DNA from 3 places in the Neorhizobium sp. P1_A6 genome. Region 1 is predicted to be linked to each of the others. Evidence: riboswitches for the same ligand, from Rfam matches in the RefSeq annotation. Region 1 holds a riboswitch; each other region holds the start of a gene.

Region 1 (3,256 bases):
AAGCGGGCCAGCAGGTCGTTGATCTCGACAATGCCTTTTCCGGGCGCGTAATAGCCGGCTTTCGGCACCGGGGCCGCCTGCGGCAGCGATTCCGTTTTGCCCTCGGCCAGCGTCGTCAGCAACCTCGCCAGAAGCCGCATGTTGGCCGGCCCGCCTTCGCGGAAACAGCTCAGGATGCCGGCGATCCGGTCTTCCGAAACGGTCGAGGCGACGGTCAGCCGTTCGTCGCGGATGCTGCATTCGCCGGGCAGCAGCGCCAGCGCGATCTTTTTCCGCTTCGCCATGTGCGAAAGTTCTTCCACGCCATAAGCCCAGCGGTCGTAACCGCCGAGAATGCGCACGAGGATGACCTTGGCCTGGGTAGCCGTCTTCTCGATCCAAAGATCGACCGACATAGGATGGCGAAGGTCGGAGAGATTGGTGAGGCGGAGGCTTGTCAAATCCGGACCCCAGACGGCCGCAACGCCGTTCAGGTCGCTGCCGGAAAAGGATAGCACCACCACGTCGGCCGGCGACTGATTGAGGTCGACCGGTTCGATGAGGTCGTCAAGCGACGACGATGTGGTGGCGAGTATGTGCATCCTTCCCTCGGGCCTTCTTATGCGGCCAGCATCCTTTCGATCGCGGCGCGGTCGATGCCTTTTTCGCCGATCACGACGAGGCGGCTTGTCCGCGCTTCGCCGGGTGCCCAGGCACGGTCGAAATAGTGGTTCACGCGCGATCCTACCGCCTGAACCTGCAGGCGCATCGGCTTGTTCGCGACTTCCACGAAGCCTTTTATGCGCAGCACGTTTTCGGCTTCGGCCGTTGCAGAAATGCGGGCGGCGAGCTGTTCGGCATCGGTGACGGCGGCCAGATCGACGACAAAGCTGTCGAAATCGTCGTGATCGTGGTCGAGTTCGCCGTCGTGATGGGTCTTGCGGTTTTCGATATCGTCTTCGACGGCGAGGCCGAGGCCAATCAGTACGGCGGGATCTATGGCGCCATTGGCGGCCGAGACGATTTTCACGGCACGTGGCAGATGCGCGGAAACGCGATCCCTGGCGGTCGCGAGGCCGGCAGCATCCAGGAGGTCGCTCTTGGTGAGCACGATCATGTCGGCGCAGGCGACCTGGTCCTCGAACACTTCCTCGACCGGATCGTCATGGTCGATCGAGCCGTCCGCGTCGCGCTGCGCTTCCAGCGCCTCGTGATCGTCGGCAACGCGGCCTTCGGCGAGCGCCAGTCCGTCGACCACGGCTATCACCGCATCGACCGTCACCCGTGCCTTGACGTCAGGCCACTGGAACGCCTGGACGAGGGGCTTCGGCAACGCAAGGCCGGAGGTCTCGATGAGGATGTGATCGACGCGGGGTTCGATGGCCAGGATACGGTCGATCGCCGGCACGAAATCGTCCGCCACGGTGCAGCAGATGCAGCCGTTGGCAAGCTCGATGATGTTGTCTTCCGGGCAGCTTTCGATGCCGCAGCCCTTCAGGACGTCTCCGTCGATGCCGACATCGCCGAATTCGTTGACGATGATCGCCAGCCGCTTACCCTTCAGGTTTTCGATCAGGTTGCGGATCAGCGTGGTCTTGCCGGCTCCCAGAAACCCGGTAACGACGGTGCAGGGAACGCGGTCGAACGAAACGCTCATGATGGCATGTCCTCATGGTGATGAAAGGGTGGAATACGGGCCGTCATGCCCTTGCCGCGCAGGCAGGTCGGGCGGCCGCGAAGGGGAAGGAAACCGCGCTCGTCCTCGGCCAGCATCATCGCGCCGGTGACGATATCCTCGACATTGTCGAGCGACAGATGGCCGAAGACATAGGACCAGCCGCTCTTGTGGTTGAAGGCGGCACTCGGGCTTTTTTCGCAATTGGCAAGGCAGGTGACCGGCTTGACCGCCAGCGGTTTGCCGCTTGCTGCTTCACGCAGCGCCGCGATCAGCGCGATGCCCGGCCGGACTTCGCCGTCGGATGCGTCGCGGCAATTGGTGCAGACGAAAATCGTCACATCTGCCGAGCCGGCGGTTGCCGGATCATCTGGTCGGTGGTCACTCATCGGTCAGCCGCGTTCCCGCCGGGGTCGAAAAATCGGGGCGCGGAGCAGAAGGTCGAAAATCCCTCTGCGGTGATCGAGAAACTTCCTCCGGAGCACCCCGCCCGGTGAAGCAAAATGAATCGGACGGCAGGTCTCCTGGCTCGCGGGTCGTCGCCATTTGCCTGCCTTCCCAGAAGTCCGTTGGCCGGATTTCCCAGTGGCTTGACGGCCAAATGGCCGTTTTAGGCAATGGCTCGCCGCCTACAGTTGCGGGGGCAGCCGCGGCATTGATCCTGAAAAGGGATCGCACCGCATTCTCTCTTAGCCCTCCCCGTTGCCGGAAAGGGACCATCTCTCTTCAAGTAAGCCCGGTCGCAGGCCCATGTCAATGCGTCGCAAAGGCGATTGCCGTGACGCCGAATTCGTCTATAGTGACCGAGCCTATGGTGCCCGAAAGGGTTTTAGAGGGAATGCGGTGCGACGGAATTCTGCCGTCCAACCCGCGGCTGCCCCCGCAACTGTAAGCGGAAAGTCTTCGACCAAAACGGCCGTCCGGCCGTCATGCCACTGGGAAATCCGGCCAACGGACTTCTGGGAAGGCGGGAGAAGGCGTCCGATCCGCGAGCCAGGAGACCTGCCAGAGGCGACAAAGAACGTGAACGGCCCTCGGGTGGAGGGCGAAAGGACGAGACCATGGTTACGAATTCTACTGCAACTACTGCAACTGCAGTCACCATTTCCGCCTCGAAGATCATTCCCCTCAGCATGACGGCCCTGCTCGGCCTGTTCATCGTTGGCTTTGTCGGCTTCTCGCATCTGGAAGTCGTCCACAATGCCGCGCATGACACGCGCCACTCGCTCGCCTTCCCCTGCCACTGAGGAGTTCTCCCAAATGTCGTTGTTTCGCAACATCGTCTTCACGGCGGTGATCGCCGGGCTTTTGTCCGGACTGCTGCTGACCGTGATGCAGAGCTTCTCCACCGTGCCGCTGATCCTGCGGGCCGAGGTGTTTGAAAATGCTGCGCCCGAGGCCGGCCACAGCCATGACGCTGCACCTGCCGCAGGTGCCACGGCATCCGCCGCCGAGCATCACCACGGCGAAGAGGCCTGGGCTCCCGCCGATGGCTTCGAACGTTTCATTTACACGCTTGCGGCGGACATGCTGTCGGCTATCGGTTTTGCCCTCGTCCTGATCGCTGCTTCGGAAGCGTTCGGCGGCTTCAAGGGCTGGCGC
Region 2 (3,256 bases), on a different contig from region 1:
TCGCGTCGAAGTCGGGTGAAGCATATTTCGCATAGTTCAGCGAAGCGCCGCTTCTCAGCATCGAGTTCAGGAAGAAGGCGGCATCGCCGCTCGGGGCAGTGTGCTGCGCCCAGAGCGCGATGTCGAAGTCACCGGCCGCAGCCATCTGCTGGATGTTTTCCACCACCTGCGTATCGATGGCGATGCCGATCTTTGCGAGTTCCGCCTTGACCACCGGCAGCATGGTGACGAGATCAGGACGCTGCGGATAGGTTATGACCAGCAGACGCAGCGGCTTGCCGCCTTTTTCGCGCATGCCGCCGCTGCCTTTTGCCCAGCCGGCTTCGTCGAGAAGCGCTGCGGCCTTGGCAGGGTCGGTCGGGCGTGCCTCTCTGCCCGCAAAGGGGAAATAGGAGGCGTAGGCGCCGGTGGCGGGGTCGCCACCGTTGATCGCGGTGGCAAGCTCCTTGCGGTCGAAGGCCAGATCGATCGCCTGGCGCACTTTCACATCATCCATCGGCGGCCGGGCAGTGTTGAAGAAAGCGAGATACTGGTATCCGACCGGGAACGGCTTGATCGCCAGATCAGGGTTTGTCTGGAGCCGGCTCACGACTTCCGACGGCAAGCCGAAAGCCAAATCGAGCTCGCCGGCTTCCAGCGCCAGCGTCAGGGTCTGCGCATCACCGAACTTGCGGAAATTAACCGGCGAACGCTTGTCGGCGCCGGCAAAATGCGCGTTAGGCTCGAGCGTGATTGAGGCATCCGCCTTGAAGCCCGAGATTCGATAAGGACCGCTGAAGACGGCGTTGCCGGCCGCGGTGGGTTTGTACGCGATCAGCGGCCATTCGGCGAAGAGCGCCTGGATGAAAGGCGCCGGCTTTTCGGTTGTCACCTTCAGCGTCAGGTCGTCGGCCGCCTCGAATGTCAGCTTGCCACCGGTGGCGAGCGCCGCCTTGTTGCTGGCAAATGTGTTGTCGAAACCCGCCGCCAGCGCTTTGGCTGTCACCGGCGTGCCGTCGGAAAACAGGCGGCCGTGTTTCAGGGTCACGGTCCAGGTCAGGTCGCCGGTGCGCTGCGCCTTTTCGGCCAGTTCAGGCACGAGCTTGCCGTCCCGATCGACGGTGAAGAGGTTCTCGCCGACCCCGTGGCTGACCAGCGCCCAGCCGTTCGAGCCCTTGGCCGGGTCCGTGCCACTGGTGATGTAGGTGGCGCCGACGCGAACCGGCTCGGCTGCAAAGACAGTGCCTGCGGTGACAAAGATGGCGGCACTGAGCCAGGCGGCGGCCAGGCGCGATAGAGTGTGCGACGTCAATTCTCTTTCCTCTTGTTCTATTCGGATGGGGTGCGAAGCCGCTGCTTGCGGCCCGTTGGGTGATAGGCGAAGTCCTCGACGATCCCACCGCCGAGTAGGTGCTCGCCGATGATCCGGTCGATCGCATCTTCGTTGACGCCGCCGTAATAGGTTCCTTCCGGAAATACCTGCAGCACGGGCGCCAGATTGCAGGGACCGAGACAGGTGGATTTTGCGGTCATCGTGCCGTCGCCGGCAGTGCGCAGGTTCTGCCGCTCCTGCTGGTTGCGCAGATGTCCCCAGATCACATCGGCTCCGGCCGCGTTGCAGGGACCGCCCTGGCAGACGAGCACGCGGCGTTTCTGGGCCGGCACGAGCGATCCCTCGGCAACGGGCGGCGTGTCGGTCTGCGGCACGTCCAGTGCTTCGGCGGTTTCGAGCAGTTCGCCTATCAGCCGCGCCATCAACGTGCTCGAGGCGATATCCCGGGTGATCGAAAGGGCCGGCCAGCGCCGGCTATCGGCCGCTTTCCAGCGCTTCAGCGATTTCGTCAGCCAGATAAGGAAGCTCGGCTCCATGGGCAGGACGAGCGGCACGATAACGACGGTTTCGGCATCCTCGTCGAGCAGATCGGACAGCGCGTCGCGCAGGGAGGGGGTACCCTGTTCGGTAAAGGCGACCCGAACCGTTCCGGCTCCGGTCACGCCAGCTGCAAGTTTTGCGAGCCGTTGCATTTCCAGATGCGGCGATGCCGCAAAGGCGGATTTCGCAATCAGCAGGACGGCGCGCCCGGATACGTTCTGGGAGGATAATCCCTGTGGTTTCACTGCCTTCGTCTCACTCAAAGGAGGAGGCAGCAAAAATGAAGGTTCCGGCAGGCACAGATAGCCCGACGAAACCGTCATTCCTGTGGCACACCCCGACCACGGAACTTCTATCGTCAGGCAGGTCTCCTGGCTCGCGGGTCAAAGCCTTGATCGCCCGTCTTCCCGGCATTGGCTGCCAGTGACATGTTGGGCGAAGGGCTCACCGCTCACAGTTGCGGGACAGCTCCGGTTTTGACCGGATTCCCTCTTAGCTTCCGTCCGAGGACGGAAGAACCTTGACGCCGCGAACTTACACGGCCTCCTCTGCCTGTCAACGCTGCACCTCAACCCGTCGTCTCGCAGGTGATCAGGAGCCGGGGAGGGCATGTTGCATCGTCATCTCCCGATGAAACGATCTGGTCCGGAACTGCCGTTGCAATTGCGGACCGAAGGATATCGCCTCAATGCGAGGCACCGGAGCCGCCGACGGCAACGATCGTAAAGGGTTTTCCTTCGACGGGGATCGTGCGGACTTCCTTCAGGCTCTCCGCATCGACGATGCGAACCAGCGAATGCCGCGGATCGGTGATGGCGACATGACCGTCCGCGACGGCAAGACGCGGCCGCGGATCACGCCAGTGACCGTCCTTGCTGTAGGGCTCGGTGACTTTTCCCTTGCGAACGATCTCGCCCTTGATCACATCCAGCACATGAAGATCACCGTCCTCCGTCAGGATGTAGGCACTGCGCGGCGTTGCTGGGTCCAGCAGGAAGTCGACGCGGCGGGTGGGCAGGGCGATCAGCCGGAAGTGCTTCTCGCTGTCCGGATCGATCAGGACGATTTTGTCCTCGCCGTAGTTGCCGAGGAAGAACTGCATTGCCTTACCGCCAAGCAAGGTACCAGTCGAACCTTTCGGCATGTCAGATGGGTAAGCGAGCATTTCCAGTTTCGGTCCATCAAGTCCGCCAGGACGGGCGACAAGAACGCCTTCCTTGCAACCGAAAGCAACCAGCAGGGATGAAGTGGCCTCGCCGTGAAGATCGGTGCATTTCGCGACGTCGCCGAGCTGCCTGCCCGTCTCGTCAACGACGCGAAGTCCGACCCGCGGCGGCAGTTCGTCGGGCTTGGTTTCGACTTCGGTGTTTGGAACCGACACCAGCACGAAACGACCCATCGTTA
Region 3 (3,256 bases), on a different contig from region 1:
CGTCAACTACAACCCGTCCGCGCAGGAAATTGCCGAGATCACCATTCTGGCGGCAGAGGAAATCCGCCGGTTCGGCATCACCCCGAAGGCGGCGCTGATCTGCCACTCGAATTTCGGCTCGCGCGATTCCGAGAGTGCGCAGAAGATGCGGGCTGCCCTGAAGCTGGTGCGCCAGCGGGCGCCGGAGCTGGAAGTGGACGGCGAAATGCAAGGTGGTTCGGCATTGTCGGAAACGCTGCGCAAGCGGGCCATGCCGGACAGTTCGCTGACCGGCGAAGCCAACCTGCTGGTTTTCCCGAACCTCGATGCGGCAAACATCTCGCTTGGTCTCGTCCGCAACCTCACGGACGCCCTGCATGTCGGCCCCATCCTTCTCGGGGCGGCCCAACCGGCGCATATCCTGTCGTCCTCGGTCACGTCGCGCGGCGTGGTGAACATGGCGGCGCTCGCCGTCGTGGAAGCATCGCAACCCAATCTGCAATTTCAATCCTGAGTTGCATAATTCTCTCGATGCGATGATTTGAGCCCCGCCCGGGGCTCAGCCGGCCCCTGGATAGATTTCACCGTGCGGTGATCGCGGCTTTATGAGATTATCAACCGGCACGTTCCATGATGGCATCTTCTACTAACTAAAGGAGAGGATGCCGGAATTGCCGATACCGCTTCGCGGCCTGCTGACCATACCGCTCTTGTTTTTGCCTGCCGCAGCGCTGGCGGGAGACCCCGCCGTTTGCGCAGCGCTTTACCGGAAACTTGGAAACAGCCCGGAAATCATCGGCAACACGTCTGCGGCGCGCTCCTACGCCCAGCAGCTCGGCGAATATAATGCCGACATCCGTGAACTGCGGGTCGACATGCGCCGCGCCGGCTGCGGCAACGGCAGCGTCGTAGTTCTCGGCGGCCCCAATGCCGAGGTCTGCGGCCAGATGCGGGATGCGCTGGGAAGAATGGAGCAGAGCCGCGACACGCTGATGGCAGAGCGCAACGGTTCGCGGCAGATGATCCTGCCCTCGGAAGAGCGGAATGCCATTCTCGCCGCCATTCGCGAACAGCGCTGCATCCCTTCTTTCGAGCCGCTGCCGCCTGTAGTCGACGACAAGCGAAAGGTGCCGGGCATCGAGCTTCCCAGGCAAGAGGAGCCTTATTCCGGAATTACCAACCTGCGCACCCACCCGCCGCAAAAGCCGCAGGCGACCGCAGTCCCGCCGCCAGTGCTCACACCACCGCCGGAGCGGCCATACGACCCAAGCAAAAAGGTGCGCACCGTCGGGCCGACCTTCCTGCCCGAAGCGGGTATCGATCTCACCAATCCGAAATCGGCAGGACCGCAGCCGCAGCAATAGTCAGCGGCCGTTCCATCGGTCCTGAAAGATCAGCGCGTCCAGGCCCAAGCGCTGGCGCCAGCCCTTGAGCGCCAGTTCGGGTTCGCCGTAGAGCCGATCGACGTAACCGAGGCAGAGCCAGGCGACGATCTCGACGCGGTCGGGAATGCCGAGCAGCCCGCGCACGTCCTCGTCGCGGAAAATGCTGACCCAGCCGACACCGACGCCCTCGGCCCTTGCCGCCAGCCAGAGGTTCTGCACGGCGCAGACGGTCGAATAGGCATCCATGCGCGGATTATGGGTCCGGCCGAGCACGACCGGACCGGCGCGGTCCGGATCGCAGGTGACGCAGATCGACAGCGGCGCCTTGACGATGCCTTCGAGCTTGAGACTGCGATAGAGGTCGCGGCTTTCCTCGGCAAACATCTCCACGGCCTCGTCATTCGCACGCGAAAAGGCGGCCCGGGCGGCCTCGCGTACCGCCGGATCGCGGATGAGGATGAAATTCCAGGGCTGCATGAAGCCGACCGAGGGTGCGGCATGGGCGGCGCCGAGCAGCCGCATCACCAAGTCGTCCGGCAGCGGATCGGGCAGGAACTGGTCGCGCACGTCGCGGCGTGTCTCGATCGCCCGGTAGACGGCGGCGCGTTCGACCTTGGAAAACTCGCCTGCAGGCAGCAAGGCATGCGCGAAAGGATCAGTCTGCATCGTCAAGTCCCCAACAATGCCGTCGCTCCCTTGCCTTCCCGGCTTGAAGCCTTTGGGCAAAAAGAGGTTCGAAACCTTTCCGCCGTCCGCGCGGGCTGGTCTATCTTGTCAGGCCGGTCTTCTGACTTGGCTTCATCCGCCTGCACCGCCGCCTTCCCGGAAAAATCCCAGTGGCTTTAAAATCCTGCGGCCGAGCGTCCACCTCACAGCGTTGGGCACGTTCCGGTTCCACCCCGGATTCCCGATTCTCCGGCTTGTCGCCGGCACCTTACAGGATTGTTTATGCCCTCACGCTATCTTCGGCGCAAGGCGTTCATGCGACAGGGAAATAGCGCACATAGGCAAACTCATCGCCATCAGGCGACCAGTTCGGCGAATTCATCGTGCCTTGCCCGCCGAAAAGCTCGAACAGCGTTTCGACATTGCCGCCGTCCATGTCCATCAGCCTGACGCGGACGTCAAGATCGCGCGGATGGTCGAAGACATCGGCGTCGTAGGAGACAAAGACGATCTTGTCACCCTTCGGTGACGGATGTGGAAACCAGTCGCCGTAACCGCCGTCGGTGATCCGCTCCGCGACGCCGCCTGCGGCCGGGACGCGCCAGATCTGCATCAGCCCGGTGCGACTGGAATTGAAGTAGATCCATTTTCCATCCGGCGAATAGTCTGGCCCGTCATTGCGGCCCTCGCCGAATGTCAGCCGCGTCTCTGCGCCACCTTCGATGCCGATGGTATAGATGTCGAACTCGTCGCCGCGGATGCCGCAATAGGCGAAGTTTTTTCCGTCCGGCGACCAGCCATGCCAATAGGACGGCAGATTCCGGGTCACCAGCCGCGGCACGCCGCCGCCGGCGGGAAGCACATAGATCGTCGACTTGCCGAACTCGACCTTGTCGGAAATGGCGATCAGCGAACCGTCCGGCGAAATGCCGTGGTCGTTGTTGCATTGGCGGGCAAAGCCGGTATCGACCGGTTCAGGCCCGTCATCACCCGCCGGTGACAGACGATAGATCAGGCCCTCGCTGTTGAGCATCAGGTAGCGCCCGTCCGGCGACCAGTTGGGCGCCTCGAACAGGGCTTCCGTCTGCCAGACCACCCGCATCGCCCTCGTCCGGATATTGAAGATCTCGACGGAGCTGCGCGGGGCCATGATCCTCTCCTATCGATCGCGGAAACGGTTGGTGATCGGATAGCGCCGATCGCGGCCAAAATTCTTCTTGGTGATC

The links. A riboswitch is a leader RNA that binds a small molecule or an ion and turns the genes downstream of it on or off. The one in region 1 is predicted to bind cobalamin.
Region 2: another riboswitch for cobalamin. It lies ahead of AC1D3C_RS05875 ((2Fe-2S) ferredoxin domain-containing protein); the one in region 1 lies ahead of AC1D3C_RS23605 (DUF1636 family protein).
Region 3: another riboswitch for cobalamin. It lies ahead of bluB (5,6-dimethylbenzimidazole synthase); the one in region 1 lies ahead of AC1D3C_RS23605 (DUF1636 family protein).

The regions. Positions count from the first base shown of each region.
Region 1 covers NZ_JBFTZM010000013.1:137,095-140,350, forward strand. Annotated here, with positions in the region: gene cobN (cobaltochelatase subunit CobN) at 1-581, opposite strand, end outside; gene cobW (cobalamin biosynthesis protein CobW) at 599-1,636, opposite strand; gene AC1D3C_RS23605 (DUF1636 family protein) at 1,633-2,043, opposite strand; cobalamin riboswitch at 2,152-2,390, opposite strand; cobalamin riboswitch at 2,450-2,678, shown strand; gene AC1D3C_RS23610 (CbtB domain-containing protein) at 2,716-2,901, shown strand; gene AC1D3C_RS23615 (CbtA family protein) at 2,915-3,256, shown strand, end outside.
Region 2 covers NZ_JBFTZM010000002.1:367,337-370,592, forward strand. Annotated here, with positions in the region: gene AC1D3C_RS05870 (ABC transporter substrate-binding protein) at 1-1,291, opposite strand, end outside; gene AC1D3C_RS05875 ((2Fe-2S) ferredoxin domain-containing protein) at 1,309-2,097, opposite strand; cobalamin riboswitch at 2,197-2,391, opposite strand; gene aztD (zinc metallochaperone AztD) at 2,538-3,256, opposite strand, start outside.
Region 3 covers NZ_JBFTZM010000003.1:185,901-189,156, forward strand. Annotated here, with positions in the region: gene AC1D3C_RS07750 (NADP-dependent malic enzyme) at 1-493, shown strand, start outside; gene AC1D3C_RS07755 (hypothetical protein) at 642-1,343, shown strand; gene bluB (5,6-dimethylbenzimidazole synthase) at 1,344-2,030, opposite strand; cobalamin riboswitch at 2,125-2,316, opposite strand; gene AC1D3C_RS07765 (TolB family protein) at 2,344-3,180, opposite strand; gene AC1D3C_RS07770 (NAD+ synthase) at 3,190-3,256, opposite strand, start outside.